Regions from separate parts of the Planococcus sp. MB-3u-03 genome, predicted to be linked through region 1. Evidence: riboswitches for the same ligand, from Rfam matches in the RefSeq annotation. Region 1 holds a riboswitch; the other holds the start of a gene.

Region 1 (11,989 bases):
CGCGGGAAATTTCGGACCGCGTCATCTTTATGGAAGACGGCGTCATTATCGAGCAAGGCACGGCTGAGCAAATTTTCACCGAGCCTGCCGTCGAAAGAACGAAACAATTTTTAGGAAAAGCCGTCCAAGGCTGAGGGAATAAAGTGTAACGACTGAGAGCGGAAGGATGGTTTGGAATGAACCCGATTGAACAGATATTGAACGAGTTCCCGGTCCTGATCGTGGACGGGGCTATGGCGACAGAACTTGAAAACTATGGATGCAATTTAAATGATTCTTTATGGTCAGCGAAAATATTGATGGAAAATCCGGAGTTGATCAAGAAAGTGCATGTGGATTATTTCCAGGCTGGGGCGGATTGTGCCATTACGGCCAGTTACCAGGCGACCATTGAAGGCTATCAGGAGAGAGGGCTGACAGAATCACAAGCGATCGCATTGATCACGAAGTCTGTCGAGTTGGCAACACAAGCGCGCGACGAGTTTTGGGGCGCTGCAGCGGATCGCTCGGACAGGCCGAAGCCTTTAGTGGCGGCATCAGTCGGCCCGTACGGCGCATTTTTATCGGACGGGTCTGAATACCGCGGCGGCTATGCGATTGGCGAAGAGCAATTGGCCGCATTTCATAGAGAGCGAATCCGGGTGCTGGTGGAAGCAGGAGCGGATATTTTGGCGTGCGAAACTTTGCCGTGCCTTGCGGAAGCGAAAGCGATTGTGAGCGTGCTGGAAGAATTTCCGCAGGTGTCTGCCTGGTTTACATTCAGTGCGAAAGATGAGTTCCATATCAGTGATGGGGAGCGGATCGCGGATTGTGCAAAATGGCTCGAGCAGCAATCGCAAGTGGCGGCAATCGGCATTAATTGCACAGCTCCGCAGTTTATCGAATCCTTGATCCAGGAAGTGAAAAGCGCATCTTCCAAACCGGTCATCGTCTATCCAAATTCCGGCGCCACTTACGACCCGGTAAGCAAAACCTGGAGCGAAGAACCGTCAGTTGGTGCGTTTTCAGCCAATTCGAAAGCCTGGCATAAAGCAGGAGCAGATATCATCGGCGGCTGTTGCAGCACGACTCCCGATGATATTGCAGCGATCGCCTCGTGGGCGCGCCAAGGGAAAGCTTCGGAAGTTTAAGGCAGCGCCTGGTGCGGGTGATCGTTCATTTTATAAAACCTAGTTGACAAGTAGGTTTTGAATATAGTCTAATGTGAATAAGCTTTTTTCGCATTACTTCACATTAGGGGCAGCTAGTGGGCCTCCTGATTTTTAAACAGCTGAAGGAGGGATTGCATGAACGAACAATATCCTGTCATCCAAGGGGCGGAAGCCTTCTTTCTGAAAGGCGGCAGCACCGGCATCCTATTGTGCCACGGGTTTCTCGGCACGCCGCAAAGCGTCAGGGAATTAGGCGAAGCGCTCGGCGAACAAGGCTATACGGTTTCCTGTCCGCGGCTGCCGGGCCATGGCACCCATTTCAAGGAGTTGGAACAATTTTCTTATGAAGACTGGTTCCAGAGTGTTGAGCAGGCTTATTTAGAACTCAAACAAGCGTGCACATCGGTCTTTGTCATCGGGCAATCGATGGGCGGCACCTTGAGCTTGGATCTGGCCAGCCGCCATCCTGAAATCCAGGGCATCGCGTTGATCAATCCGGCGATCGACATCCCGCAGTTTGAAACTTACCGCAGCCGCCCGGCCCATGCTTACGTTACAGAAGATGCGCCCGATATCAAAAAAGCGGATGCGGTGGAAATCACTTACGGGCAAGCACCGGTCAAAGCGTATCAGCAATTGCTTGGCTATATGGATGCTGTCCGCGCAAAGCTCGCCGAAGTCCGCTGCCCGGTCGTTTGTTTCCAGTCGCTTGAAGACCATGTCGTGCCGCCAGCCAACACCGACTATATTCTCGGCAAGGTCGGTTCGGATTACGCGTTCAAGCACGAACTCCATAATTCCTATCACATCGCTTCCATGGACCATGAATTGGATTTCATCGTCGCCAAATCCATTGAATGGATCGAACAGGCGCAGGTCTTGCCGGCTGGAGGGCAAGCGTAAACCAAATCGAATTTTAGCATCATGTAAATAAATTCAATTTCTTCAAAATAATGTTGACAAGCCGGATCAAGGGCCGTAACATGAACTTTACAATTTAATCATCTTATCGAGATTGACTGAGGGACTGGCCCTGAGACGTCAAAGCAGCAGACCGCAACGCGGCACTGTGCTAATTCCTTGTACTGCGCGTACAGAGATAAGAGAGGCGATCGAACGTACGAAACCACTCCTCTTCTTGTCGAAAAGAAGAAGGGGTTTTTTTATTACGTTAAAACCAAGTAAACAGGTAAGATAAATTATTTTTTTGGCGAAGGAGGTGCCTTCAATGGACAAATGGTTTTCGAAATACCGTCGGAGCTTGAGCGGCAGATTGGCGCATCAACACTTCGACGCTTCATTGAAAATCTGGGAACTTGGATAGGCTTTTAGGCAGTTGCATACATAATCGAGGCAACATCATTTTTTCAATCATAAGGAGGAACATCGTGAAAAATATCATCTTTTTACTTATCAGTTTAATTGCACTTATCGGCTTGGCCGGTTGTTCCGGCGGCGAAGCGAGTTCGTCCAATGCTGACGGAGATTCAGAACCAGTGGAAGGCGGGGAGCTGAACGTGGCGATCGGCGCAGATCCGAACACGCTGGACTGGATGTATACGGGAGAAAGTGCCGCACGCAAAATCGGCTGGCATATTTATGAAGGTTTGTTTGCCTTAAACCAGGATTTTGAAGCAGTGCCGTTGCTCGCTGAAGATTATGAAGTGAGCGAAGACGGAAAAACCTACACAATTACCTTGCGTGAAGGCGTAAGCTTCCATAACGGGGAACCAGTAACGGCAGAAGATGCCAAAGCGTCCATCGAACGTTGGCTGAAAGTGTCATCTGTCGGCAAGATCACCAACGACCACGTGGAGTCCGTGGAAGCAGACGGCTCGCAATTGACCATTCAATTGAACAAAGCATACAGTTCTCTGCTTTCTGACTTGGCTGCCCCGAAATCGGCTGCAGTCGTCTTACCGAAAGCAATCGCTGAAGCGGCCGGCGAAAAGCCGCTCGACCATGACCAGTATATCGGCACCGGGCCATTCCAGTTTGATTCGTGGAAGCGCGGCGATGAAATCGTCTTGGCCAAATACGACGACTATGCATCTAGAACCGATGAGACAAGCGGTTTGACGGGAGAGAAAAAAGCGTATGTGGATTCGGTCCATTTCAAGATCGTCAAAGACCCTCAAGTGGTGGTCAATGGCTTGAAAACCGGACTTTACGATTTCGGCGATGAAGTTCCGCTCGATTTGTACGAAGTGATCGAAAGCACGCCGAATATCGAAGCTGGCACCGCCACTAACGGCTATACGGTGTTGACGCCGGATAAATCGGAAGCGCCTTTCGATGACTTGCAAGTACGCCAGGCATTGAACGCTGCACTCGATAAAGAAGCGATTGCCAAAGCAACATACGGCAACGAGGAATTTTACGAATTGGACGGCGCTTTGTTCACGCCGAACCAAACCGCCCTGTATTCGGAAGAAAACACAGACGGCTTCCTGTCCTACGATGTGGATGAAGCGAAACGCTTATTGGAAGAAAGCAGCTACGACGGCGAGCCGATCAAAATTATCTTCTCGAGCGATTCCAACGACTATAAGAAAATTGCCGAGATCGCTGAACAGCAGCTTGAAGCAGCCGGCTTTGCGGTCGAGCTGGAATCCTATGAATGGGCAACATACCTTGAGAAATGGGGAGAGGCTTCCAATTGGGATCTCGTTGTCGTCGGATGGTCCCCGTTCTTCTCGCCGAACCAGGCAGGCATGTTGAGCCAGGATTCGAACAGCAGTGGCTGGTATAACAGTGAGAAATGGCAGGAGCAAATCGCCCAGTGGGCACAAGCGGAATCCGAGGAAGAACGACAGCAGATCCTCGCCGGCTTGAACGAAACGCTGTATGAAGAATTGCCGTTTGAAAAAGTGACGAACATCTCGAACTTGAATGCGCGCACAACCGATATCCACGACTATAGCGAATGGTATGGCCCGCGCTTCTGGAATACGTATAAAACAAATTAACGACGAGCCATCAAACAGGATAACTAAGAGAAGAAAATCGTCAGGAACGATGCTGGCGATTTTCTTCCTTTTATGGAGAAGGGGGAACAAGCAATGCTGAACTACACGATTCGCCGGCTGTTGTCGGTGATTCCCGTCATGCTGGTCGTCAGTGTAATCGTCTTTATGATCGTGCATCTGACTCCCGGCAACCCGGCGTTCCTCATTTTAGGGGAGGACAGTTCACCGGAAGCGATTGCTGATTTGGAGCGTGAACTGGGCTTAGACCAAGCGCTTTATGTCCAATTCTTCAATTGGTTTGCACAAGTCATCACGGGGGATCTCGGAACCTCCGTTTACTCTTCGCAATCGGTGACCTCGCTGATCGCCGAGAATTTCGGGCCGACCTTCAGCTTGATGGCGCTGTCGACGGTGATTTTGCTCGTCATTGCCATTCCGGTGGCGATCCTCATCGTCGCGTTGCGCAAGACTGTCTTGGACCCGATTTTCACATCGGTTTCCTTGTTCGGCGTATCGGTCCCGGAATTCTGGCTCGCGACGCTATTGGTGCTCGGCTTCGGCGTCGCGCTGCCGATCTTTCCGGTGGCCGGTTATGTGCCGTTTGCGGAAGGGGCGGATGCATGGCTTCACCATATTTTGCTGCCATCGTTTGTACTGGCGATCGTTGAGGTGGGCATCATCGCCCGGATGCTGCGCGACAGCATGCTCGATTCGGTCAATCAGGATTACATCAAAACGGCGCGCGCGAAAGGCGTAAAGGAACGTGAAGTATTGATGCGCCATGTCTTCATCAATGCCTTGATCCCAACGACCACGGTGCTCGGCGCTACAGTGGCCGGCTTGCTCGGCGGCACAGTCATCATCGAAACTTTGTTCACGATTCCGGGCATCGGCCAGCTCTTGGTCGATTCCATCCACCGCCGCGATTACCCGGTCGTACAGGGAATTGTGTTGTTCATTGCCGGCATTTATGTGTTCGTCAATCTATTGGTAGATCTGCTGTACACATTCCTCGATCCACGCATCCGCTATGATTGACCATTTGGAAGGAGACGAAACCGATGTTTACTAAGAAAACGAATTTGCTGGCGCTGGCGATGCTATTGATCGTCGCGCTTGCGGCCATCACCGCAAGTTTCTGGCTGCCTTTCTCGCCGGCCGCGATTTCCCCGGAACAGCGCTTGACCGGCCCTTCAGGGGCGCATTGGTTCGGCACGGATGATTTTGGCCGCGACATTTTCTCGCGGACCATCGTCGCGGCCCGGGTGTCCTTGTCTGTCGGCGTCATCGTTGCGGTGCTGTCAACGGTAATCGGCACAGTGATCGGCTTAATCTCCGGCTATTTCCGCAAAGTGGATTTCGTGCTGATGAGAATCATTGACGGCTTTCTGGCGTTTCCGGCACTCATCCTTGCGCTTGCGCTGGTTGCAGCACTTGGCGGCAGCATCACCAATATCATCATCGCTTTGACGCTGGCGTTTTTCCCGGTCATGGCGAGAGTCGTCCGTTCGGCGACGCTGCAAGTGAAAAACCAATCCTATATCGAAGCGGCCCAGACGACCGGATCGAGCCATGCGGTGATCATCGCCAAATACGTATTGCCGAATATTCTGTCCCCGGTTATCGTCCAAAGCACCTTCATTTTCGCGAAAGCGATTTTAGCGGAAGCGGCGCTCAGCTTTCTCGGCGTGGGGGTTAACCCGTCAACGCCGACCTGGGGCAATATGCTGCAGGAAGCACAGATCTACGTGACCATCGCGCCTTGGTATTCCATTTTCCCAGGCCTTGCGATCGTCATCACTGTTCTGGCTTTGAATTTGCTCGGCGATGGGCTGAGGGACAGTTTTAATCCACATCAAGCGAAACGCAAGCGCAAAACCAAACTTGCCTAAAGGGGGCACTCGAATGTTGCAAGTAGAAAATCTTCATGTCCATCTTGATACACCGGGCGGCCTCGTGAAAGCAGTCGACGGCGTGTCCTTTTCCATCCAGAAAGGGGAGACCATCGGCATCGTCGGGGAGTCGGGGAGCGGCAAAAGCGTGCTTGCCCATTCCTTGATGAAGCTCAATCCGGAACCGCCTGCAAAGTATCCGGAAGGCACAATCCATTTTGAAGGCCAATCGGTGTTGGAAATGGGCAAAACGGAACTTAGGAAACTGCGGGGCAATGACATCGCCATGATCTTTCAGGATCCGATGTCGAGTTTGAATCCCGTCTCCAAAATCGGCAAGCAATTGATCGAAGCCATTCAAGCCCATCAAAAACGGCCGAAACAGCAAGCCCGCGAAAAAGCGATTGAGTTATTGGAAGACGTCGGCATTGCCGATGCCAAAGCACGCATGAACAGCTACCCGCATCAATTCTCGGGTGGGATGCGCCAGCGTGTCTTGATCGCGATGGCGCTTGCTTCCAACCCGAAATTATTGATTGCGGATGAGCCGACGACGGCGCTCGATGTCACCATACAGGCGCAAGTTTTGGATTTGCTGAAGGGCATCCAGGAAAAATACGGCACGGCCATTCTCGTCATCACCCACGACCTCGGCGTCGTTGCCCACTTGGCTGACCGCATCCTGGTCATGTATGCCGGGAAAATCGTCGAATCGGGAAGTGCTGAAGATATCTTCTACAGGACTTCGATGCCATATACGTGGTCGCTCTTGCGTTCGGTCCCGGTCATCCGGGAAGGCGGCCCGGAGCGGCTCATCCCGATCGACGGGCAGCCGCCGAGTTTGATCGACCGGCCGGCGGGATGCGCGTTCGAACCGAGATGCCCATTCGCACGGGACGCATGCCGGCAAGTTGATCCGCCGCTGGAGCATCGCGAAGGCAATCATTCGGCAGCGTGCATTCTTTCAAGTAATGAATTCGAAGAACAGAAAAAGCAATTGGAAGGGGTGCTGATAACATGAGCGCATTATTGGATATCAAAGGGCTGCATGTCCATTTCCCCGTCAAAAAAGGCTTGTTGCAGCGCGAGAAAAGCTACGTCAAAGCGCTGAACGGCATCGACCTCCAAGTCCAAAAAGGCGAGACACTCGGCATCGTCGGCGAATCGGGCTGCGGAAAAAGCACACTCGCGAGAAGCATTGTCGGCCTGCAGCAACCGACAGCGGGTGAAATCCTATTCCATGGAAAAGATTACGCAGATGCGAGCGCCAAAGAACTTCATGATATGCGGCGCAATGTCCAGATGATTTTCCAGGATCCCTACACCAGTTTGAATCCGCGCATGAAGATCGGGGATAGCATAGCGGCGCCGTTGAAAGCCTATAAAAAGACCGAGCGGCTGGAATCGAGGGTCAAGGAATTGCTTGAACTCGTCGGATTGAACCCGGACACGCATTACGATAAACTGCCGCATGAGTTTTCTGGCGGTCAGCGGCAGCGTGTCGGCATTGCCCGCGCCCTTGCCCTGGAGCCGGAACTGCTAATCTGCGATGAGCCGGTCAGTGCACTCGATGTTTCGGTGCAGGCGCAAGTCATCAATTTGCTTCAGGATCTGCAGAAGCAATTGGGCTTGACCTATGTTTTCATCGCGCATGATTTATCCGTCATCAATCATTTGGCCGACCGTGTGGCTGTCATGTATCTAGGAAAAGTGATGGAGAAATCGGAAAAAGGCGCGTTCTATACAAAAGTCCAGCATCCGTATACGCAATCCTTGCTGTCGGCAGTGCCGGTTCCCGACCCGTTGCTCGAGCGCGGCCGGGAACGCATCGTCTTGAAAGGCGAGCTGCCGTCGCCGGCGAACCCGCCAAGCGGCTGCGTATTCCACACAAGATGTCCCATGGCCACCGAACGCTGCAAAAATGAAGTGCCGGCACTCGAACCGAGAGGGCTCTCGGGCCAAGAAGTCGCCTGTTTTTATCCACTTGTCGAAAAACAGCCGGCTGATGCGCCGAAAGATCCGCTATATGTATAGAAGAAAAAGGCATCCTTCCCAGCACAAGTGCTGAGAAGGATGCCTTTTTTCGATGGAGATGACAGCGTTCCTCGCAAAGTTCTACCTAGCAAAGGTAGAAATATCTACCTAACAAAGGTAGAAACATGCGACAAGCTTTTCAGTCATCCAATAAGCGCCCATTGTCGTTCCATTGCCCGTACATTTTATTGGCGCGTGTATTCTCAATGAATTTTTCCAGGCGCTTGTCGAAAAGCTCGCGGTCATAGCTTTTGTATCCTTGTATATTATCAATACGGATCCGGCGGTATAGTTCAGGGAAGTTCAAGAAGTTTTCATAGACTTGCGGGTCTTCCTTCAGGCGCGCTTCAATCTCGGGGTCGATAGTGAACGACTCAGGCCGCATATCGGGGAGGATGTTCAACCCCTGCTCTGTCATCAAACCCAGCTTCTCCAGCCTTCTGATGCGCTCTTTGTTCAATTCGGTCCAATTGCTCTTTTTCCGACGCGGTGAAAGCCGCTGGACCAATCGATTATCGGCTGTCTTTTTCGTGATACCGTCAATCCAGCCAAAGCATAAGGCTTCTTCCACGGCATCCAAATAAGGGATCCCTTCTGGCCGTTCCTTGGTCCCGATCAGTACCCAGCAAAACTTCGCCGAAGCCGAATTTTTCTCCAGCCACTCCCTCAATTCCTGCCTGGAACGCGCGCCAAGCATATTGTCAATTTCCATTCGGCATGACTCCTTTCTCAATTGGCTGTTCGCTTATCATTTCCACTGCGATTTCACGCCCTTCGTCAAAAAAGGGTATTCGGGAGTTATGAAGAAACATAGGGGATAGTCTTTTGTGCCACTGCGATCTTTGATAAGAAAGGAGGAAGAAATCATGGTAAGGGAAGAGCGAATCAGAAGCGAGCGCGGGGTGAACCCATTCACCGATATCTGGCTGCGCACGCGGGAAACCGTCCGTTTCGTCATTGAACGAAAATCATTCAAGTTCATTATACTGCTCATTGTCCTCACGGGCTTTGCTTCGGGTTTGATCGGGATGATGAATGAACGCAGCTCCGACATGCCACCCTGGGCTGCCATTCTACAGGCGTTGGTGACCGGGCCGATCGGCAGCGCGTTCGGCTATTTTCTTGGAGCCGCGATCCTGGTGCTTGTCGGCCGATTGTTTAAAGGGACGGCGACGTATCAGGAAATGTTCAAGGCGCTGGTCACGGCCCAAATCCCGCAAATTTGGCTGTTGCCGCTTCTCATCATCTGGGTGCTGGCATCACCCGAAACCTTCCTGGCTGACCGGACAGATGTGGAAGGAAACCCAATCGTCGTCATCATGTCCATCGTGATGGCGGTCGTCTCTATCTGGACATTCGTTATCGTCTGTAAGGCGGTAGGCGAAGCGCACCGCGTGTCGTCCTGGAAAGGTTTTTTTATCGTCGTGCTGCCGGGAATCATCATTACGATCATCGTTTTGATTATCGTCTTTGTGCTGTTCGCTTCATTCTTCAGTGAGTTTTTCTGAAGTTGAAAAATGAAAACACATTATAGGAAGAAATTCGGGCAACTCTTGCTGTTTTAAACGAAGCAGAAAAAGATTTGCCCTCATTTTTATCTATATTGCTGTTCAGCTGTTCTCTAGTTTAGTATAATTCTAATGTAAGAATTATTACATGCAATTGGCAATACCCAACAACATGCGTGTTGGATAGAAGTTCACCTTTTTTCATTATCAATTGGGAGGTTTTTACAAGATGGATAACAACGAACAAAAGCGCCACACAGCTGCATCAGATGCACAATGCCCATTTACGGGCGCCGGCGGGCAACAGCCGACGAGCCAGACGGGCGGTCACCAGGACAGCGCCATCACGACTTCGAACAAGCCAGGCAAAACGCAAAATAAAGACTGGTGGCCGAATATGTTGAATGTCAATATTCTGCACCAGCATGACACGAAATCGAACCCTCTAGGGGAAGAATTTGATTACCAAGCAGAATTCGACAAATTGGATTACGATGCATTAAAACAAGATCTTCGCGACTTGATGACCAATAGCCAGGAATGGTGGCCGGCGGATTATGGCCATTACGGCGGATTGTTCATCCGCATGTCATGGCATGCCGCAGGTACTTACCGTACATTGGACGGCCGTGGAGGTGGTTCTACCGGCAACCAGCGTTTCGCGCCGCTTAACAGCTGGCCGGATAACGTCAACTTGGACAAAGCACGCCGTTTACTATGGCCGATCAAGAAAAAATACGGAAACAAAATCTCATGGGCTGACTTGCTCGTCTTGACAGGAAACGTAGCACTGGAATCGATGGGCTTCAAAACTTTCGGATTCGGCGCAGGCCGCGAAGATATTTGGGCACCTGAAGAAGATGTCTATTGGGGCAACGAAAAAGAATGGTTGTCGGATAACCGTTATTCTGGAGATCGTGAATTAGAAGAACCTCTTGCAGCAGTTGTAATGGGCTTGATTTATGTGGATCCGGAAGGCCCGAATGGCAAACCGGATCCGCTTGCAAGTGCAGTGGACATCCGTGAGACTTTCGCGCGCATGGGAATGAACGACGAAGAAACAGTTGCCTTGATCGCAGGCGGCCACACATTCGGTAAAGCGCACGGCGCTGGAGATCCTTCCAACGTAAGCGACGATCCGGAAGCGGCAGTCATGGAAAACATGGGGCTTGGCTGGAAGAGTTCATACGGCTCAGGAAAAGGCCGCGACACGATTTCAAGCGGTATCGAAGGCGCTTGGACTGCCAACCCGATCCAATGGGATAACGGCTATTACGAGCAATTGCTAGGCTATGAGTGGGAATTGACGAAATCTCCTGCCGGCGCTTACCAATGGACAGCAGTAGACCTATCTGAAGAGCAGATGGCACCGGATGCAGAAGATTCTTCCATCAAAGTGAAAACGATGATGACGACTGCCGATATGGCGCTTCGCGTAGATCCGGAATATGAAAAAATTTCCCGCCGTTTCTACGAAAACATGGAAGAGTTCCAAGATGCGTTCGCGCGTGCATGGTTCAAACTTCTTCACCGCGACATGGGCCCGAAAGTCCGCTACTGGGGACCAGAAGTTCCAGAAGAAGAGTTGATCTGGCAGGATCCAGTACCAGCAGCTCCAGGAACGTTGAAAGACAAGGAATTGGCTGAACTGAAAGCGAAAATCCTGGAAAGCGGCATCAACCCACAGCAGCTCGTCAAAGCAGCTTGGGCTTCTGCCAGCACATTCCGCGGTTCCGACAAGCGCGGCGGAGCAAACGGTGCGCGCATCCGCTTTGCACCACAGCGCAGCTGGGATGCCAACGAGCCGGAAGAATTGGAAAAAGTGCTTTACTTCTATGAGCATTTGAAAGCAGAAACAGGCGACAAAGTAAGCATCGCTGACTTGATCGTCCTCGGCGGTAACGCAGCGATCGAACAAGCGGTCAAAGCAGCCGGTTTCGATATCGAAGTTCCATTCACACAAGGCCGCGGAGACGCTCTTGAAGAGCAAACCGACGCTGAAAGCTTCAAAGTGCTTGAGCCGCTATCCGACGGTTTCAGAAACTACCATAAGAAAGAATATGCAACAAGCCCGGAAGAAATGCTGTTGGATAAAGCACAATTGCTTGGCCTGACAGCTCCGGAAATGACAGTTCTTGTCGGCGGTATGCGTGCACTTGGCGCAAACCATGAAGGTTCTACTGCAGGCGTCTTGACTGACAACGTCGGCGTCTTGACTAACGACTTCTTCACGAAGCTATTGGATATGGACATCGAATGGGCACCTGTAGAGTTCAATAAATACGAAGGCAAAACCGTGTGACTGGCGAAACAGCCGGCACTGCGACGCGCATTGACCTCGTATTCGGCTCTAACTCCATCCTGCGTGCGATTTCGGAAGTTTATGCACAAGACGACAACAAAGAGAAATTCGTCCGTGACTTCGTTAAAGCATG
Region 2 (11,989 bases), 630 kb from region 1:
ACGCGTTCTTGCTCGACTGCACTGAGCCGCCGCTTTTGAGCCGTTTCGACCGATGGATAATACGGCGGCTGGAAATCCGATTCGACGAACAACAGCCACAAATCGAATGCTTTGGCGAGCTGTTCGGCTTGTTCTTCCGTCTCGCCAACAATGGCGAAAACAGCAATGGCGACATACGGCTGCTCACGCAATCCGGACGGGATGAACGTCTCGCGGTAGCGGTCGATCGCATCGATTCCCGCTTTTTCAGGGCGGGCGAAATGAGCATAGGCATAAGCCATGCCCTGTTCCGCCGCGAGTTTCGCAGAGCCTTCACCTGTACCGAGCAGCCACAATTCAGGCGCTGTCTCCGTGATCGGTGTCGCTTTCAGTTTCTGGAATCGGTGGTCGCTATCCACATCGTCGGTGAAATATTTTTCCAGGTCGATGAGCTGCTGGGCATACGGAACGCGCTTGCCTTTCGATTCATTGAGTGCCTGGTTGACGAGCCGGAAGCTCGGGGAACGCCCGACGCCGAGATCGATCCGGTTCGGGTGCAGCGCTTCAAGCAGACGGAAATTCTCCGCCACTTTATAGGCGCTGTAATGCGGCAGCATGACGCCGCCCGAGCCGATACGGATGCGTTCGGTCAGTGTCGCGAGGTGCATCATGAGCATTTCCGGCGTACTGCCGGCAACTGAAAACACTTGATGGTGTTCCGCGACCCAATAGCGTTTATATCCCAATCGATCTGCCAATTTCGCCAATTCCGCAGTTGAGCGAAGCGCGGAAGCTGCCGTTTCGCCTTCATCAATCGGCGAGTAATCCAAAATATTCAAGACGGTCATACGTCCGCACCTCCTTTTAATCTCTATTCTTCATCATACCACTCGAGCCCATAGAAAAGATAAGGTCGAACTACGTGAGACATTATCTTTGCGAAGTAATGCGCAGCATTATTGAGCAAAAGGTTTTCCGGGCAGACACTTCTCCAAACCACTTAGCTTCATCATTGATCTTTTAATCTGATAACAGTATCTACTCTTACCATGAGTTTCGACAGTAATTACTTCTTTGAAACAATTAAAACGGACCAGGCTTCCCTGGTCCGTTTCCATTATTCTACATTGAAATAACGCGCATCCGGGTGGGCGAAGACGATCGCTGATACCGATGCTTCCGGGTCCATCATGAATTCTTCCGTCAAGTGGACGCCGATGTCTTCCGGTTTGATGAGGCCAAACAGTTTCGCCTGGTCTTCCAGATTCGGGCAGGCGGGGTAGCCGAACGAGAAGCGCTGGCCTTGGTATTTCGCCGCGAACCGGTCGCGCATTGAGAAGTCCGTTGCGTCCGGGAAGCCCCATTGGTCGCGGATTTCCTGATGCATGCGCTCTGCGAAACCTTCCGCTAGTTCCAAAGCGGTCGCTTGCAGCGCATGGCTTTCCAGGAAACGGCCCGCCTCTTTCAAGCGTGTCGCTTCATTGCGGACGCCGTGCCCTGCCGTCACTTGCATGAACGCCACGTAATCCATCTCGCCGCTCGCGGTCGATTTCAAATAATCGGCCAGACAAAGGAACGGCGCTTTAGCTTGGCGCGGGAACGTGAAGCGCTCGATTTCCCTCTTGGCGTCTTTCGGGTCGTAGATGATGACATCGTCTCCGTCCGATTGCGCCGGGAAGAATTGATACATTCCTGCAGGCTTCAGCAGCCCTGACTGGAGAAACTTCGTCGCGAGTTCGTGCAGTTCAACCGCCCGTGTATCGCCTTGCTGCAACAGTTTGTCGCTATAGCCGCGGAGCCCCAAGTGATGGCCAATCAATGTGCGCATATTGACGTACGGATACAAGTGCGCCACTGAATACTCTTTCGATACATGCCTGCGCAAATCGTTCGGCACGTAAACAGGCGCATCTTCGCGTACGGTCTTGACCGGCTTTTCCAAAATGGCGACGGCGCCTTTTTCTGCGCGCGCCGCATCTTGTGCTTGGCGCTTTTCCTGTTGGGCGCCGAGTTCTTCGAGCAAGACCGCTTTGCCGGCACCGCTTTGCAGACGGTTCGCGAGGTCCAGCCCTTGCATCGCGTCTTTGGCGTAAATGACCGGGCCGTTGTATTCGGCGGCGATTTTCGTTTCGGTAAAGCGTCGGGACAAAGCTGCGCCACCGACTAAAATCGGCACATCGATATCCGCTTCACGGAAATCCTGTGCTGTCAGCACCATCTGCTTGGCGGATTTCACAAGCAGCCCCGACAAGCCGACGATATCCGGCTGTTCTTTGCGAATCACTTCGATAAGAGCGGCTGGCGTCACTTTGATGCCGATATCGATCACTTTAAAGCCGTTGTTCGACAAGATGATGTCGACCAGGTTTTTGCCGATATCATGGACATCGCCTTTGACAGTCGCGAGAATGACCTTGCCTTTGCCGCTATCGTCCGCTTTCTTTTCCATAAAGCCTTCGAGATACGACACAGCAGCTTTCATAACGCCGGCTGATTGCAGCACTTCCGCGACGATCAGCTGGTTGTCGTTAAACAAGCGCCCGACTTCGGCCATGCCTTCCATGAGCGGGCCATTGATGATCTCGAGCGGATCTTCATACATCTCCCGCGCTTTTTCAAGATCAGGGATGAGCCCTTCTTTCGTGCCTTCTAAAATATAGTAAGCGAGGCGCTCCGGCACGGTATCCGGAATATCGTCCTCGGTTTTTTCCTTTTTCTTATCGCGGTAGAAATCCGTGAAGTCCGCCAAGTTCTTATCGGTCGTCTCGAACAATAGCTCTTCCGCCATCTTCACTTCTTCTTTCGGAATCGACGCAAAGCGCTCGAGCTTCTCGGTATTGACGATTGCGTAATCAAGCCCCGCTTGCGTGCAATGGTATAGATAAACGGCGTTCAATACTTCGCGGCCGACCGGCGGCAAGCCGAACGACACATTCGACACGCCGAGTATCGTCAACGCGCGCGGCAGCTTTGCCTTGATGAGGCGGATGCCTTCCACCGTTTCAACCGCCGAGCCGATGTATTGCTCGTCGCCTGTTCCGACCGGGAACACGAGCGGATCGAAAATGATGTCTTCCGGGGCGAGTCCCCATTTTTCCGTCAGCAATTGATACGAGCGTTCTGCAATTTCGAGTTTGCGCTCACGCGTGACCGCCATGCCGACTTCATCGATTGTGCCGACGACGACCGAAGCGCCGTATTTTTTCACTAGCGGCATGACTGCATCGAAACGTTCTTCTCCGTCTTCCAAATTGATCGAGTTGATGATCGCTTTGCCCTGGGAGAATTTCAGCGAAGCTTCGATGACGTCTTCGTCCGTAGAGTCGATGACGAGCGGCACTTTCACTTTTTTGACGACTTCCTGCATGAATGCCGCCATATCTTCAAGTTCTTCGCGGTCCGGGTTCGCCAGGCAAATATCGATGACGTGCGCCCCGTTCTTCACTTGGGCGCGGGCAATTTCCGCCGCTTCCTCGAATTTCCCTTCGATAATGAGCCGCTTGAATTTGCGCGAGCCGATGACATTCGTGCGTTCGCCGACAAACAGCGGGCGCATCGAATCGTCGTATTCAAGCACTTCAATGCCGGACACCGCATGGCCATGGCTCGTTTCATTGCGCTCGCGCGGAGCCAGCCCGTCGACCGCTTCACGCACCGCCGCAATATGTGCTGGTGTCGTGCCGCAACAGCCGCCGACGACATTGAGCCAGCCTTTTTCAGCAAAGCCGCGCAATTTTTTCGATAAGGATTCTGGCGTTTCGTGGTAATGCCCTTCCTCGTCCGGCAGACCGGCGTTCGGGTAGCAGCTGACATAGCCTGTCGACAGTTCAGACAGCGAACGCAAATGATCGGTCATGAATTCCGGCCCTGTCGCACAGTTCAAACCGACAGAAAGCGGCTTGATATGTTCGATCGACACGTAAAAGGCTTCAATCGTCTGTCCCGCAAGCGTTGTGCCCATCGGTTCGATCGTCCCTGAAATCATCACCGGCAATTCCACTCCGGTTTCTTCAAAGGCATCGCGTATCGCAATCGTCGCCGCTTTGACATTGAGCATATCCTGGCTCGTCTCCAGCAATAATAGATCCGCGCCGCCTTCGATCAAGGCTTTCGCCTGCACCTGGAAATCGGTTTTTAATTCGTCGAATGTAATGCCGCCCGTTACCGACAAAGTTTTCGTCGTCGGGCCGAGTGCACCCGCAACAAAGCGCGGCCATTCCGGCGTCGAATATTTCGCTTGGCTGATTTTGGCGATTTCGACCGCTTTTTATTGATTTCCGCTGCACGATGGCCGAGCCCGTATTCATCCAAAACGACTGGCGTGCCGCCGAATGTGTTCGTGCAGATGATGTCTGCGCCCGCTTCCAAATAAGCGTCGTGCACCCCTTCAAGCACATCGGGACGGATAATATTCAAGTATTCGTTGCAGCCGTCGTACTCCTCGCCGCCGAAATCTTCCGCGGATAGGTCCGCATTTTGGATCATCGTCCCCATTGCACCGTCGATGATAAGGATGCGTTTTTCGAGTTGCTGTTCAATTAGATGTTTAGGCATAGGCACGATCGCTCGCTTTCTTTAAATCTAGTTGTCGGATGTGGCGAATCAATTCCACCGTCATGTCGTAGCGTACAAATGGCGTGATCAAATAAATGCCGTTGAACAGTTCCGCTGCGGTATCGATCAATTCTTTCGCGATCTGGATGCCTTCCGCCGTCGCTTTTTCCTTGTCTTCGCCGCAAGCCCGCATGCGGTCAAGTGCCTCTTCCGACAATTTGATGCCCGGCACTTCGTTATGCAGGAAATCGGCGCTGCGTATGCTCGTCAGCGGCATGACCCCAAGGAAAATCGGCGTGTCCAAATGCTTTGTCGCCTCGTGGATCTCGATGATTTTCTCTTTCGTATAAACTGGTTGTGAAATGAAATAATCTGCCCCGGCTTCAATTTTCTTCTCGAGCCTTGCTACAGCCCGCTCCACGACGCGAACGTTCGGGTTGAACGCGGCGGCGACAGAGAAATTCGCTTTTTTCCGCAATGGTTTCCCGGAGAATGAAATGCCTTCGTTGAGTTTTTTGATGAGCTGGATCAATTCCATGCTCGATACATCATAGACGCTTGTCGCGCCCGGGAAATCGCCAACTTTTGTCGGATCGCCCGTGACGGCAAGTATGTCGTGGATGCCGAGTGCATTCAGTCCCATAATATGCGATTGCAGGCCGATCAGGTTGCGGTCTCTGCAGGTGATATGCGCTAGAGGTCTGACGTCTTGCTTACGCTTGATGATCGAGCCCATCGCCATATTGCTGATGCGCGGAGAGGCGAGTGAATTATCGGCCATCGTGATGGCGTCAATGCCTTCTGCATCCAATGCTTTTGAACCTTCGAGGAATTTATCGATATCCAAATGGCGCGGCGTATCGAGTTCGACGATGATCGTCCGTTCGGTTTTCGCTTTTTCGTGTAAAGGCTTGTCTTTCAAGGCTTCTGCTTCGCGGATGACGATCGGTTTTTTCTCTTCGACTTTCTTTTCGGTAATCGGCTGCAGATGGCCGATGCGTTTTTTCACCGCTTCGATATGCTTCGGCGTCGTGCCGCAGCAGCCGCCAATCAACCGGACGCCTTCTTCACGCAAAAGCAATGCCGCACGGCCGAAATAATCGGCTTCCGATTCATAGACGATGCGCCCGTCTTCGATATCCAAAAGCGAAGCGTTCGGGTAAGCCGACAAAAAGGCTTTTTCCGGAAGTTCGACGCCTTCGAACGCTTGGATCGTATGGTGCGGTCCAAGGCGGCAGTTGACGCCGACAATTTCCGCACCGAGCGCGTCGAGACGTTTCAATCCTTCGTTCAAGCTCATGCCGTTTTGCAAGATGCCGGGTTCGTGCATCGATAATTGCGCGATGAGCGGGGCGTCGGTCAGTTTCTTCAGATGGCTGACGGTCGCCGCCAGTTCCTCGAAATCGTAATAAGTTTCCAGCAATAAGCCGTCCGGATTGCCGGACAATAGATGCTGGGCTTGCTGGTCGACCATGGCGACGATCTCATCCAAAGTCGCATCGCTTTTGCGGATGCCTCGGATGCCGCCGATCGTGCCGACGACAAACTGTCCGCCGTCTTTTGCGGCTTTATTGGCGATGGCGATCGCTGCTTTATTGATCGCTTCGGTCTGTTCTTCGAGCCCGTAGCGCGCCAGTTTATGGGCGTTCGCCCCGTATGTGTTCGTTTGGATGATATCCGCCCCGGCTGCGATATAATCGCGGTGGATCTTCTCGATCACTTCCGGTCGCTGGATGTTCAATTCCTCGTTGCAGTATTCGATGCCGTAGGAGTACAACAGCGTTCCCATGGCGCCGTCCGCCGTCAGCATTCGTTTTTTCAGTTCATCTAATAACATGATTGGTCCTCCTCCGTCTATTTTGCCGTGCAGCTGCGGACGCATCGATATGAAACAAAAAAAGCCTTCCATGAAAAAGAAGGCTTTACGATATCGGACTCGTTCCTTTTCATCTGCCAGGCGCATGCCTGCTGGAATTAGCACCTGACCGCTAGCGGCTGGTTGCTGAAGCGTCATCGGGCCAGTCCCTCGACTTCTCTAGATAAGAATTCACTATGCAGTTTTTAGTATTCCCACATGATACCCCCTGTGGTGATTTGGGTCAAGGTGATTCATCAAAAAACAAAGAACTTTCTGTTACATTTCTGACTTGCTCACCAGGCATCCGGAACACGCGGATTGAATTTAGCGGCTTCGACGGTGAACTTATACCAAGTGAACGCTTGGCCGTCGATGATCCAAGTGATGTCGATGCGCCGTGGGATTTCGATGCCTTCGACTTCCTGCCATTCATGCACTTCCGCAATGCACGGCAAGCGCTTCGCATCTTCGCCAACATCTTTATAGCGCATCGCGCGCGCCCGCTTCATGCGCCCTTTTTCATCAAATTCAAAGGTCACATTGGCAGTCGACCCGTTATAAGTCATTTCCGCTTCCACAGAACGTTCGTTGCTGTTCAAAAACCGCACGTACGGGCTGAACACCAGTCCCGGCAGCCAGGCCATCTCCATTAAAAAGCGCTGCAAGGCCGATTCATCGAGCTTGCCGTCCGGAATCGCGCGGTTGATCGGCACAAGCCCCGCGAAGCGGATACGCATCCCCGCGCGGCCATTGCGGAAACTATCGGATCCGGTTACGAACAAGCCATCCACTTTCATACGCGCTTTCCAATAGAACGACGGCGGTTCGACAAAGCTGTATTGTTCGGCAGTCGATTCCGTCCATTCTTCCTGATCGGGTTTGGTCTTCATCCAGCCTACTTGCTTTACATAGACGCCCATCACCTGTTCACGGCCGACCGCGCCGATCGTCTCCAGCCACTTGGCGATCGGTTTCGGGAGATTTTCCGTTCTTGCCTCTTCCACTTCCCCGGCGTGCCGGACTTCCGGCCACGTCGGCTTGACGAGCCGCGTCATGTCTTTGTATTTTCGGTAAGCTCCGTATGCCCCAAGCGATGTCAATGCTAAAACCGGCCATCTGCGTTTCATGCCTCATACCCCTCTCCGATTTTGCTGCGCACTTTGTTCCTTGCTATTCTCTTTCGACACGGCATTTATTTTCCCTGCTGGGCGCGGCAATAGAAAACGCCTCCGGAAGAGTGTCCTTCCGGAGGCGTTCGGTATTCATCAGTTTAGATTTTCAAGAGCCGGTTCAAGATGTTCCTTCAATGCCGGCCCCATCGTTTGCGAATAAAGTGTCGTCAAATGATGCTTATCGCGGTAGACGAGCACATTGCCGATCACCGGCGGGCATGTATCATCCGTGCAGAAATACTCGGACATATCGGCGAACGTCACATTATCCGGAATGCCTTCCGTATTTTCCCACGGCACGACATCCGCTAATGCTTTATCGCGCTCGACCGAACAATTGTCGACGCTCAATTCATCGAGGCAAAGCGTCGGGTCGACTTTCATGCGCGGATTGTCGCGCACGGCGAAAATCTCCGCGATCCCTTCGAACTCTTTCCATTTATTGATATAGCCTTTTGGCACCGTATCGCCTGAATTCACCGTCGCTGTCGTGAAAATTAGGTCTGGTGGATCTGCCATTAGCCGTTCCTGCAGATTATCGTTCCAGGTCATGCACGCTTCGTCCAACTGGCCATCGAAATCACCGCTCGAGAAACGGCAGGCGTCTTTATTGTAGACATCGATACGCATGTTCATTTCTTCTGCGACCGCTTCAAGCGCCGGGAACCAATGCCCCGAATGCGAGCCGCCGACCAGCGCGACGACATGCTCTGGATTTTCCGTTACGCCGAACGAACATTCCTTGAGTTTCGAGCTGACACTGCCCGTCAAGAAGCAGTCTTTGTCGCTATAGAATGTCGGCAAATCTTCCTTCGCCGACAAAAAGTCCGGCTGCAGTTCCGCATCTTTTGCAGGCTGGACGTTTTCCAATACGGCGCGTGCGCCGGGGTTATCTTCTACCGTCGCCGTGCCGCCACTGCTCGCCTGGACGAAGACGCCCCATGAGACGCCGACCAAAACAGCGGGCATCATTAAAGCGACAAGCACTTTCGCCAAGCGTTTTTTCGAATGCTTGACCGGCATCTCGCGCACCGGCTTTTCCACGAGGCGGATCGTCATGATCGACAGCACAAGCGTGATCGCCAAAATACTAAAGCCGCCGAGCGCCGTGACTGTCTCTGTATTGAAATAAGCATAATAGAATACCAGCAGCGGCCAATGCCATAAATAAAAGCCATAGGAAATGCTGCCGAAATACTGAAACGGCTTCGAACCGAGCAATTTCTGCACGCCGAATGCCTGCCCGTTTTCACTGGCGATGATGACCAAGATCACCCCGCCGGTCGGCAGCAATGCCGCAAAGCCGGGGAATACGGTCGATACAGGAAGCACCATGCCGGTGAAGGCTATGATCGCAAGCCCTACCCAGCCCATGATGAGATGTGCGCGGTCCGAAAAGCGTAAATACGGAAGCATTAGCGCAAGCATCCCGCCGAGCGAGAATTCCCAAGCGCGTGCGAAGGTATCGAAATACGCCCACGGCTGATTGACCGCTGTGATATAAACCGAATAGCTGAGTGAAGCGAGGAAAATCACCGACAGCACGGCCAGCAAAGTTTTGCGCACCGGCGTCTTAAGGATTTTCGTCGCCAACAGGTAAACGAGCGTAATGACGATTGGCCAGGTCACATAAAACTGGCCCTGGATCGACAATGCCCAGAAATGCTGGAACGGGCTCGCCGTGTTGTTCTGTGCCAAATAATCGACGGCGCTATTGGCGAGCTGCCAGTTCTGGAAATAGAACATTGATGAAAACAATTCAGCGATCGTCTGGCGCCATGTGCTGAGCGGCAATAACACAATCGACAGCACTGCCGAGACGACCATTACCGTAAACGCCAGCGGAAACAGCCGTTTCGCGAGCCCCAGTAGATTTTCCGTGTAATTGATACGGCCATCGCGCACCATCCGTGACAAAAGAGACGTCGTGATCAAATATCCCGAGACGATGAAGAATACATCGACGCCTCCGGATACCGACCCGATCCAAATATGATAGACTGCCACCAAAAGCGCCGCAACCGCGCGGATTCCTTCCAACTCAGGCCGGAAGCGCTTTTCGGGCACCCGTAAATCTGCCATTTCGAGTACCTCGCCATTCTTTAATTTTGTGGGGAAGGAATAGCTGAATACAAAATACTTCTAGCTGTATAATTATTGTTAAAGTGTAAATTTTGAATAATTAAAATCCATTCCTTGCCATTTTCAGTGTACCCCACTCACCCGCAAGTCTCAACAGCTTATGCGATAGTCGAAATATTCTTTGCAACAAAAAAACCTTGCCATGTCCGGCAAGGCCCTTCATTAAAATAAGAAACTGAACATCAATCCGGTGTAAGTCGCTGCGATGAACCCGAGGCTGAAAATAAACGACAGCCATTCGGGCAGCTGCTTGCGATATCCCAGCCATTGCAAACCCAGGAATATCAGGCCGATTGCCATCATCAGGAATCCATCGATATTCGGCGTCCATACTGCGTGGACGGGAATATACTGCGGCCCAGCGAACCACTCGACAAACGGCGCGCCGCCTTCCATGCGGAACGTTTCATTGATATTATGCGGTGGAGCGAGCTTGCTCATGAATGCGGTGATCAATAACACCAATAGCAAGAGCCAGCTCTCCACTTTGAGCCAAGAACGGTTCGGGGCGTCGCTTCTGGATAAGACAGCATTGATGAACGCTGCGAGCAGGAGCGGCACGATACTCAAATGCTTCAGCAGCAAGAGCTGTCCGTAAGGCAAGATCCACGAACTTGCGTAATCTTCCGGCGCCACGAAAAACAGCATGAGCCAGATGCCGCTGCCGATCAAAATGATCATCATGGCCACGGAAAACGGCGTAAACCATTTGAGAAACGCGCGCCAATTGCGACCGTCGCGCAAAAACCAGGCGATGTGGATCAATACGCCTGCCCAGAGCACAAGCGCCAGAAAATGAAGCGCATGCCCGGCAAATCCTTGCCAGTCCGCAATTGACGCAGCGTGGCTGGCATATGCCACATTGAGCACGCTGAGCACGAGCCAAAACGCACGGAGCACCGAAGATCCGTCGCGCCAGACCACGACCAACCACGCCAGCGCCATCAAGACACCGAATACATAGCTTTGGCCAGCGCGAAATTCCGTCGTGACATCAACGACTGCCTGCATCAGGCCGAAGCTCTCCCCCAACAATAAAACGAGCTGAATAACAGGGGGTGCAAGCAAGAGCGGAATGAGCGCGAGCGCAATCAAGACAAGTTTTTTCGGGACTTCAATAAGCGGCTTATTTTCCGGCTTGATGAACCGCAAGACGGCATCGCCCGCAAGAAACGCCAACACCACATAAAGGAGGAAATCCGACAGCGCGATCAACCAGCTCATCGTTTTCTACGCATCAAGACAACGGCAGCGATCAACAGGATAATGGCGATTCCCGCAATGATCAAAGTCATGCTGGAGCCGCTGTTTTCTGCTGGGGCTTCCGGATCGTTCGCTGCTGCTTGTTCCATATCGGAAGCTTCAGTTTGTTCAGCTTCCTCGGCTTCGGCCTCATCGGCCTCCGGTTCAGCTGTTTCTGCCGCTTCTTCTGTCACTTCTTCTTCCTCACCTGCCTGCAACTCAAAAGCAAGAGAACCTTGTATCGGATGGCCGTCTTCGCTCAATACATCATATTCCACGACATAAGATCCGTCTGCGAGCTCCTCGGCCGGCGTACCGATCAATTGGTCGTCCATGACGGCCACTTCACTGAAATCGACAGCGGTCCCGTCCATTGTCATCGTCATTCCACTGCCTTCTTCAATGCCGGCACTGAAATCGAGCGCAACGGCTACTACCGGTTCGGTTACGAGCTCCCCTTCAGCCGGAGTCGAGGCTTCGAGCACAGAATGCGCTTGTGCTGAAATCGGAAACAACAGCAATGCGCTCAATAAAATCATCGTTTTCTTCATCGGAATAATTCCTTCTTTCTTATTAGGTCAAATCAATTTTTCATCAACTCTTTTCAGCCTATTTCATTTGAACGGAAGAAACAAGAGCGGCGCACTTGGATTTATGAAATTTTCCTGAAGATTGATGGGATAGGAAAAAGCCCCGAATGATTTCGGGGCTTTTCAAAGTGTTAAATAAGTTCATAATCCGCTATAAGTCTAAAATGAACTTAGCTTTTCAACATTTAATAATCAATGGCCTGTCTGAGTATTTGGAGAAGCGTTCGCTCGACTCCAGTGGTAAAGCGAGACGACCGAGACCCCGCAAGACGCGCAGCGGCTGAGGAGGCTTGGGCGCGAGCCCACGGAAAGCGAGCGATAAGCTTCGGAAAATACGATTTCTTAAACTTGTCGACAGCCCAAAAGCCCCGAATGATTTCGGGACTTTTGGGCAGTTTCTTTACAATCCACGAACCGCTTCCTGCGAAGTCTTTTCGCGCTTCTTCACAGTT

The links. Region 1 has a riboswitch for S-adenosylmethionine ahead of CW734_RS17760 (ABC transporter substrate-binding protein). Riboswitches for the same ligand answer to the same signal wherever they lie in the genome.
Region 2: it holds a riboswitch for S-adenosylmethionine, as region 1 does, so the genes downstream of both, CW734_RS04120 (bifunctional homocysteine S-methyltransferase/methylenetetrahydrofolate reductase) here and CW734_RS17760 (ABC transporter substrate-binding protein) in region 1, are expected to answer to the same signal.

What each region holds. Positions count from the first base shown of each region.
Region 1 covers NZ_CP025135.1:3,295,969-3,307,957, reverse strand. The annotation lists gene CW734_RS17775 (amino acid ABC transporter ATP-binding protein) at 1-134, shown strand, start outside; gene mmuM (homocysteine S-methyltransferase) at 177-1,130, shown strand; gene CW734_RS17765 (alpha/beta hydrolase) at 1,287-2,054, shown strand; SAM riboswitch class I at 2,155-2,257, shown strand; gene CW734_RS17760 (ABC transporter substrate-binding protein) at 2,540-4,120, shown strand; gene CW734_RS17755 (ABC transporter permease) at 4,214-5,158, shown strand; gene CW734_RS17750 (ABC transporter permease) at 5,182-6,012, shown strand; gene CW734_RS17745 (ABC transporter ATP-binding protein) at 6,026-7,033, shown strand; gene CW734_RS17740 (ABC transporter ATP-binding protein) at 7,030-8,046, shown strand; gene CW734_RS17735 (YdeI/OmpD-associated family protein) at 8,186-8,758, opposite strand; gene CW734_RS17730 (Yip1 family protein) at 8,913-9,554, shown strand; partial or broken gene katG (catalase/peroxidase HPI) at 9,784-11,989, shown strand, end outside.
Region 2 covers NZ_CP025135.1:551,074-563,062, reverse strand. The annotation lists gene CW734_RS04130 (LLM class flavin-dependent oxidoreductase) at 1-827, opposite strand, end outside; partial or broken gene metH (methionine synthase) at 1,097-4,533, opposite strand; gene CW734_RS04120 (bifunctional homocysteine S-methyltransferase/methylenetetrahydrofolate reductase) at 4,526-6,373, opposite strand; SAM riboswitch class I at 6,477-6,579, opposite strand; gene CW734_RS04115 (DUF6920 family protein) at 6,685-7,518, opposite strand; gene CW734_RS04110 (acyltransferase family protein) at 7,657-9,645, opposite strand; gene CW734_RS04105 (copper resistance D family protein) at 9,868-10,929, opposite strand; gene CW734_RS04100 (copper resistance CopC family protein) at 10,926-11,498, opposite strand; gene CW734_RS04095 (sodium:solute symporter family protein) at 11,938-11,989, opposite strand, start outside.